One region of the Variovorax sp. dw_954 genome, then DNA from elsewhere that is predicted to be linked to it. Evidence: predicted binding sites of a transcription regulator. Region 1 holds the regulator's gene; the other holds the start of a gene.
What was found. Region 1 encodes LexA, which represses DNA repair genes until DNA is damaged. Its sites were predicted from a motif close to ACTGTATNNNNATACAGT; they were not measured.
Positions count from the first base shown of each region.

Region 2: HB681_RS17385 (ATP-dependent helicase) is a predicted target of LexA. The motif match lies at 2,002-2,019, and genes of this name have one in related genera.

Region 1 covers NZ_JAAVVD010000048.1:2,833-6,734, reverse strand. Annotated here, with positions in the region: gene adk (adenylate kinase) at 1-420, shown strand, start outside; gene HB681_RS36650 (asparaginase) at 473-1,465, opposite strand; gene lexA (transcriptional repressor LexA) at 1,540-2,226, shown strand; gene HB681_RS36640 (hypothetical protein) at 2,338-2,652, shown strand; gene HB681_RS36635 (D-2-hydroxyacid dehydrogenase family protein) at 2,719-3,726, shown strand; gene HB681_RS36630 (MFS transporter) at 3,723-3,902, shown strand, end outside.
Region 2 covers NZ_JAAVVD010000010.1:147,540-151,441, forward strand. Annotated here, with positions in the region: gene HB681_RS17385 (ATP-dependent helicase) at 1-1,991, opposite strand, end outside; gene corA (magnesium/cobalt transporter CorA) at 2,140-3,129, shown strand; gene HB681_RS17395 (dihydrofolate reductase family protein) at 3,269-3,902, shown strand, end outside.

The DNA.
Region 1 (3,902 bases):
GGCTTCCTGTTCGACGGCTTCCCCCGCACGATCCCGCAAGCCGAGGCGATGAAGGCCGAAGGCGTCAAGCTCGACTACGTGCTGGAAATCGAAGTGCCCTTCGAGGACATCATCGAACGCATGAGCGGACGTCGTTCGCACTCGGCATCGGGCCGCACCTACCACGTCAAGTTCAATCCGCCCAAGGTCGAAGGCATCGACGACGTGACCGGCGAGCCGCTGATCCAGCGCCCCGACGACAACGAAGAGACCGTGCGCCATCGGCTCGACGTCTACAGCCAGCAAACCCGCCCGCTGGTGAACTACTACGCCACCTGGGCCAAGACCGAGCCTGAGGCCGCGCCGAAGTACCGCGCCATCGCCGGCGTCGGCAGCGTGGACGACATCACGCAACGGGCCTTCGCGGCGTTGAGCAACTAAGCGAGAGCGAGAAGCGGGGCCCGGACGCGGGCCCCTGATTCGACGCGCTGCGTCAGCGCGACGGCTGGCGAGTCAGCAATTCAAGCATGAGTGCAATGCGCGCCTTGACCGGACTCAGCCCGCCGGCATCGCGCAACGCATCCCCGGGTTTGGGCAGGATGCGGCCATTGGAGCAACGCGTGGCGCGCAGTACCGCGATGCCCGCTGCCTGCGCCCTGAGCGCAGCCGCCTCCAACGCGTGATGCAGCGTGCCGTTGCCGGTGGCGGCCAGCACCAACCCCTGGACGGCGTCCGTGCCTCCAACTGCATGCTCCCGGACCAGCGAATCGACGATCGCGCCGCTCGCGCCGGCATGGCTCAGCATGATTTCCACGCGAGGCGCAGCACTGGCGCCTGAAACTGCGTCGATCTCCGCCGGCGACCACTGTGTGCTCGTCGAGGGCCAGCTCCGCACGGAACGAACCGCACCCTCCTCGACATAGCCGATCGGTCCGGCGTCGCCGGAAGAGAAGGCATCGAGCCGATAGGTGTGGACCTTCTGCACATCGAGCGCCCCATGGATCACTCCCGCGCAGACCGCGAGCACACCGCTCGCATTTGCCGTAGCCGCAACGACTACCGCATCCCGCACGTTCTGCGGCCCGTCAGGCGACAGCGACGTCGCCGGCCGCATCGCACATGTCAACACCACAGGCTTCTGCGACCGCAGCGTCGAATGCAGGAAGAAGGCCGTCTCTTCCAGCGTATCGGTCCCATGCGTGATCACGAGACCGACGACATCTGGCTGCACCAGCCAATGCGCGCAACGCGCGGCCAGGCGCTGCCAGATCGCGAAGTCCATGTCCTTGCTGTCCACCTGTGCCACCTGCTCCGACTGCAACGTGACGCCAGCCACCTCGATGCCACCCAGCAACTCCGACACGCCGACCTCCGCCGCCGTGTAGCCGATGTTGTCGCCGGGCTGCGTGGACCGGCCGGCAATGGTGCCTCCCGTGCCGAGGACCACCACGCGCCTGGACTCCTTCACTGCCTTGCTCGCGACCATGCTTGCCATCTTTCAGAAACTGGTTAAAAATACAGGTACTGGATATTCAACCAGTGCCGCAAGGAGTCAAGCGCATGCTCAACCTGTCGAACTTTGCCGTCAAGCTTACCGCCCGCCAGCAGCAGATCCTGGACTTGATCCAGAGCGCTATTGCCCGGACCGGCGCGCCGCCCACACGAGCAGAAATCGCGGCTGAATTGGGCTTCAAGTCCGCCAACGCGGCCGAAGAACATTTGCAGGCGCTGGCGCGCAAGGGCGTCATCGAACTGGTCAGCGGCACCTCGCGCGGCATCCGCCTGAAGGGCGAGGTCTTGCGCGCCATCAACGAAACACGCTCCAGCCAGTATTCGCTGGGCCTGCCCGGCATGGCCCAATTGGCGCTCCCCTTGGTCGGCCGAGTCGCGGCAGGCTCGCCGATCCTCGCGCAGGAACACATCGATCAGACCTACTACGTCGAAAACACGCTGTTCCAACGCCAGCCCGACTATCTGCTCAAGGTGCGCGGCATGTCCATGCGCGACGCGGGCATCATGGATGGCGACCTGCTCGCAGTCCAGTCCACCAAGGAAGTGCGCAACGGCCAGATCGTCGTCGCCCGCCTCGGCGATGAAGTCACCGTCAAGCGGCTGCGGCGCAACAAGCAGGTGATCGAGCTGCATGCCGAAAACCCCGACTACCCCACCATCATCGTGCAGCCGGGCGAGCCCTTTGAAATCGAAGGCCTGGCCGTCGGCCTGATCCGGAACACGATGCTGATGTAGCCATTACCGACGCAACAGGTGGCGGGCGTATGGCGAAGAGGCCATCACCCTGTTGCGGTCGACCTGAAGAAATCCTGCCTGTGTTCAACCTCTGACCAATCTGGAGTTCACATGGGAATCGCTTTTCTGACCTTGGCTGAAATCTTCACGCCCCTGCAATCGCTGGCCAGCCGATGGATGCCCGCGCGTCGCCGGAGCGGGCTGCGCTACGTGGCGGTGCGCCCCGGATGCACGGCCCGCGCATCCGCGAGCAAGCCGACGCCTGGCGCCAGGCCCTTGCGCGTGGTGCGCATACTGGATGCACAGCGCACGACCACCGGTGCGGGCCGCGTCGTCATCTCGGGCCGCATGGCCGATGTCTGCGCCGAGCTCGACCGGCTCGCCGCGCTGGAAGCCGCGGACGATGCCAGGCGCCTGATGCATTGAGCCATCCTTGCGGGCGCGACACACGCAGCGCACGGCCTTCGAGGGTGCAAGGCACAATAACGTGCCATGAATATCGTGATCCTCGACGACTACCAGGATGCGGTGCGCAAATTGCGCTGCGCGAGCAAGCTCGACGCCTATGCCGCCAAGGTCTATACCAACACCGTCAAGGGGATCGGCCAACTGTCGGTGCGATTGAGAGACGCTGACGTGATCGTCCTGATTCGCGAGCGCACCCAGATCTCCCGGCAACTGGTCGAGAAGCTGCCCAAGCTCAAGCTCATTTCGCAAACCGGCCGTGTGGGCAGCCACATCGACGTGAACGCCTGCAGCGAATTGGGCGTCGCGGTGGCCGAGGGCAGCGGTTCGCCGCTTGCTCCAGCCGAGTTGACCTGGGCCCTGATCATGTCCGCGATGCGCCGGCTGCCGCAGTACATCAGCAACCTCAAGCACGGCGCATGGCAGCAGTCCGGCCTCAAGTCGGCCTCGATGCCGCCGAACTTCGGCCTGGGATCGGTGCTCAAGGGCAAGACGCTCGGTATCTGGGGCTACGGCCGCATCGGGCAACTGGTGGCGCGCTATGGACAGGCCTTCGGCATGCAGGTCGTCATCTGGGGACGTGAAGCGAGTTGCGCCAAGGCGCGATCCGACGGACTGCAGATCGCGCCGAGCCGCGAGGCATTGTTCGAGATGTCCGATGTGCTCTCGGTGCACCTGCGGCTCATGGACGAGACACGCGGCATCGTGACCCTGGCGGACTTGTCGCGGATGCAACCGACCGCGCTGTTCGTCAACACGTCGCGCGCAGAGCTGGTCGAGTCCGACGCCCTGCTTGCAGCACTCAATCGGGGCCGGCCCGGTCTCGCTGCGATCGACGTCTTCGAGAGCGAACCACCGCTGCAGGGACACGCGCTGCTGCGCCTTGAAAACTGCATCTGCACGCCGCACATCGGCTACGTCGAGCAAGAGAGCTACGAGCTCTACTTCGGCCAGGCTTTCGACAATGTCGCGAGCTTCATCAAGGGCAATCCGACCAACATCGTCAATCCTGGCGCCTTGCAGGTTCGCCGTTGAGTCGCCCTCCGCTTCCGGGCGCGCTCTGGGCGCTGCTGGCGGGCAACTTCGTCATCGGCACCGGCGTCATGCTGGTCGCGGGCACGCTCAACGAGATCAGTGATTCGTTCGGCGTGAGCGTGGCTGCAGCGGGCCAGCTGATGACGGCGGGCGCGCTGGTAGTCTGCTTCGGCGCA
Region 2 (3,902 bases), on a different contig from region 1:
TCGAAGCCCGCGGCGTCGGCCGCATCGATGAAGCGAGTGCGGCCGGCGTACACATGGCGGTCGCCCCGCGCGGCCTGCTGCGTTACATAGAAGCGCTGCGGCACGACCAGGTGCAAATGGTCGCGCGCACGCGTCATTGCGACGTAAAGCAGCCGGCGCTCCTCCTCCAGTTCGGCCGCGCCCTGGGCCACGTCGGCAGGCATACAGCCGTCCACCACGTTGAGCACATGCACCGAGCGCCACTCCTGCCCCTTGGCCGAATGGATGGTCGACAGGATCAGGTAATCCTCATCGAGCAGCGGCGGGCCGGCGCGGTCGCTGGTGGCCGACGGCGGGTCGAGCGTAAGTTCCGTAAGAAAACTTTCACGCGATGAATAACCCGATGCAAGTCGAGCCAATCGTTCGAGGTCGCCGCGGCGCACGCCGGCATCGTCATGCAGTCGTTCGAGTTGCGGCAGGTACCAGCGCAGCGCCGCTTCCATGTCGGCAGGCCAGGGCGAAGCCGCTGCTCGCAACTCCCCGTAGATGTCGGCAAAACGTTGCCATTCCTGTCGAGTTCCCGACGGCGGCTGGAAGTCCCGCACCACGGCGCCGGGATCGGCCGCCTCGCCCATGGCGTCGAGCAACCGCGACGAGGTGGCCGGGCCGACGCCCGGAATGAGCTGCGTCACCCGAAAGCCGGCCATGCGCCCGCGCGGGTTCTGCACGAATCGCAGCACCGCCAGCAGGTCCTTGACGTGGGCCGCCTCCAGGAACTTGAGGCCGCCGTACTTGACGAAGGGAATGTTGCGGCGCGCCAGTTCGAGTTCCAGCGCGGCGCTGTGGCTGGAGGTGCGGAACAGCACGGCTTGCGACTTCAGCGCGAGGCCGCCCTCGCGGTGCGCCAGGATGCGGTCGCACACCCAGGTGGCCTGCTGCGCCTCGTCGGGCACCAGCACCAATTGGGGCTGGCCGGCGGACGGCTTGTCGGTCCAGAGGGTCTTGGCATGGCGCTCGGCGGCATGCGCAATGACGGCGTTGGACACATCGAGGATCGGCTGCGTGGAGCGGTAGTTGCGCTCCAGCGTGACGATGCGTGCCGCCTGCGAGAACTGGCCGGGGAAGTCGAGGATGTTGCGCACGGTGGCGCCGCGGAACGAGTAGATCGATTGCGCGTCGTCCCCCACCACGGTCAGGCCGCGGCCATCGGGCTTGAGCGCAATCAGGATCGCGGCCTGCAGGCGGTTGGTGTCCTGGTATTCGTCGACCAGCACATGGTCGAAGCGCGAGCCGACGAGTTCGGCCAGGGACGGCTCGCTCATCATCTCGGCCCAGCAAAGCAGCAGGTCGTCGTAGTCGAGCAGGTTCTGCTGCTGCTTGGCCTCGACGTAGCCGCCGAACAGCCGCTTGAGTTCGGCAGCCCATTCCGCGCACCAGGGGAAGGTGTGCTTGAGCACGCTTTCGAGCGGCTCGCGAGTGTTGACGCAGCGCGAATAGATCGCGAGGCAGGTGCCCTTGCGCGGGAAGCGCCGCGTGGTGGCGGACAGCCCGATCTCATGCCGCACCAGGCCCATGAGGTCCTCGGCATCACCGCGGTCGTGGATGGTGAAGTTCTCGTCGAGGCCGATCTGCGTGGCGTGCTCGCGCAGGATGCGAGCACCGACGCCGTGAAAGGTGCCGGCCCAGGGCAGGGCCGGCGGCGCTTCGGAGCGCAGGCCCAGCACGCGCGCCACCACCTGTCCGGCGCGCCTCTCCATTTCCTGCGCTGCCCGGCGCGAGAAGGTCAGCAACAGGATGCGCTGGGGATCTGCGCCCTTGGCGATCAGGTGCGCCACGCGATGCGCCAGCGTGCTGGTCTTGCCCGAGCCGGCGCCCGCAATCACGAGCAGCGGCTCGGGCCCTGGATGCATGACGGCCGTGCGCTGCTCGTCGTTGAGCGCGGCGAGGACCGACGCCAGGCGTTGCGCGGGTGTTTCGACGGCTTGGGAGGGAGCTTCGACGGTCAGCGACATGGGAAAGCGAACTGTACATCCATCCAGCGCACACAGGTCGCAGAGCCGCAGGTGGGGCCCTCACCCCGGCCCTCTCCCCGAGGGGAGCGGGAGGCAAACCCGCACATTGCAAACGCGCGGTCACAGGCGGCAACAGATAATCCGCGCCATGCTGAATATCTTCACGCTCGCCAACGGTCGACTCGTCCAGGAAGAAATCGAGTCGCTGGAAGAGTTGTCCAAGTTCCAGCCGATCTGGGTCGACCTGGAGTCGCCGTCGGTCGAGGAAAAGCGTTGGGTCAAGCAGTACTACGGGCTGTCGATTCCTGAAGACGCGATGGACGAGGACATCGAGGAATCGGCCCGTTTCTACGAGGAAGACAACGGCGAGCTGCATATTCGCAGCGACTTCCTGATCGATGACAGCGAGGACCCGCGCTCGGTGCGTGTGGCCTTCATCCTGAACCAGCACAACGCCGAGTTGCGCAGCCGCGGCGTGCTGTTCTCGATCCACGACGAGGACGTGCCGGTGTTCCGTCTGGTGCGCATGCGCGCGCGCCGGGCGCCGGGGCTGATCGAGGATGCCAAGGAAGTGCTGCTGAAGCTGTTCGACGCCGACGCCGAATATTCCGCCGACACGCTGGAGAACATCTACGACGACCTGAAGAAGGTCAGCGAGAAGGTGCTGCGCGGCAACATGACCGACGCGCTGGCGAGCGAGGTGCTCGGCGAGATCGCGCGCCACGAAGACCTGAACAGCCGCATCCGCCGCAACGTGATGGACACGCGCCGCGCGGTGAGCTTCATGATGCGCAGCAAGATGCTCAGCGCCGAGCAGTTCGAGGAGGCGCGGCAGATCCTGCGCGACATCGAGTCGCTGGACAACCACACGGCCTTCCTGTTCGACAAGATCAACTTCCTGATGGATGCGACCGTCGGTTTCATCAACATCAACCAGAACAAGATCATCAAGATCTTCTCGGTGGCCAGCGTGGCGCTGCTTCCGCCGACGCTGGTGGCGAGCATCTACGGCATGAACATGCAGTTTCCGGAACTGCAGGCCTTGGGGAGCCTGTCGTATCCGTACGTGGTGATCATGATGGCGGCGAGTGCGCTGGTGCCGATGTGGTACTTCGGGCGGAAGGGCTGGTTGAGCTAGGCTCGCCCCCAGGTCGCCGCGTCGCGGCTCTCACCCCCTACCGGGGGCAACACCGGCGGCCCGGCAAAGCCGGTTCCGCGGTGTTTCGCGAACAGCGATATCCTTTCGGCGCCGTTTGGCGGATTCCAGGAAACACGACATGTCGAAACTCAGGGTCGCAAGCTTTTCAATCTCACTGGACGGCTACGGGGCGGGGCCGGATCAGTCCATCGACAACCCGCTGGGACGCAACGGCGGCGAACTGCACGGCTGGGTTTTCCCCACGCGCACCTTCCAGCGAACGCTTTTCGGACGCGATGAGGGAAGCACCGGCGTCGATGACGACTTCGCCGCCAGGGGCTTCGCGAACCTCGGCGCCTGGATCCTTGGCAGGAACATGTTCGGCCCGGTTCGGGGACCGTGGCCCGATCTCGAATGGAAAGGGTGGTGGGGCGCCAACCCGCCGTATCACGTGCCGGTCTTCGTGCTGACGCACCATCCGCGCCCCCCGCTGGAGATGGAGGGCGGGACGACCTTTCACTTCATCACGGGCGGAATTCATGAAGCGTTGACGAGGGCTCGGGAAGCTGCCGGTGGCAAGGACATCCGGGTGGGCGGCGGGGTGAGCGTCATCCGCGCCTATCTAGAGGCAGGGCTCATCGATGAGATGCACCTGGCGGTGGCGCCAGTGCTGCTCGGCCAGGGGGAACACCTCTTCCACGGCCTCGACCTGCGCGACCTGGGCTACAGCTGCACCGAGCGCGCCGCGTCGGAGAAAGCAACGCATCTGGTCC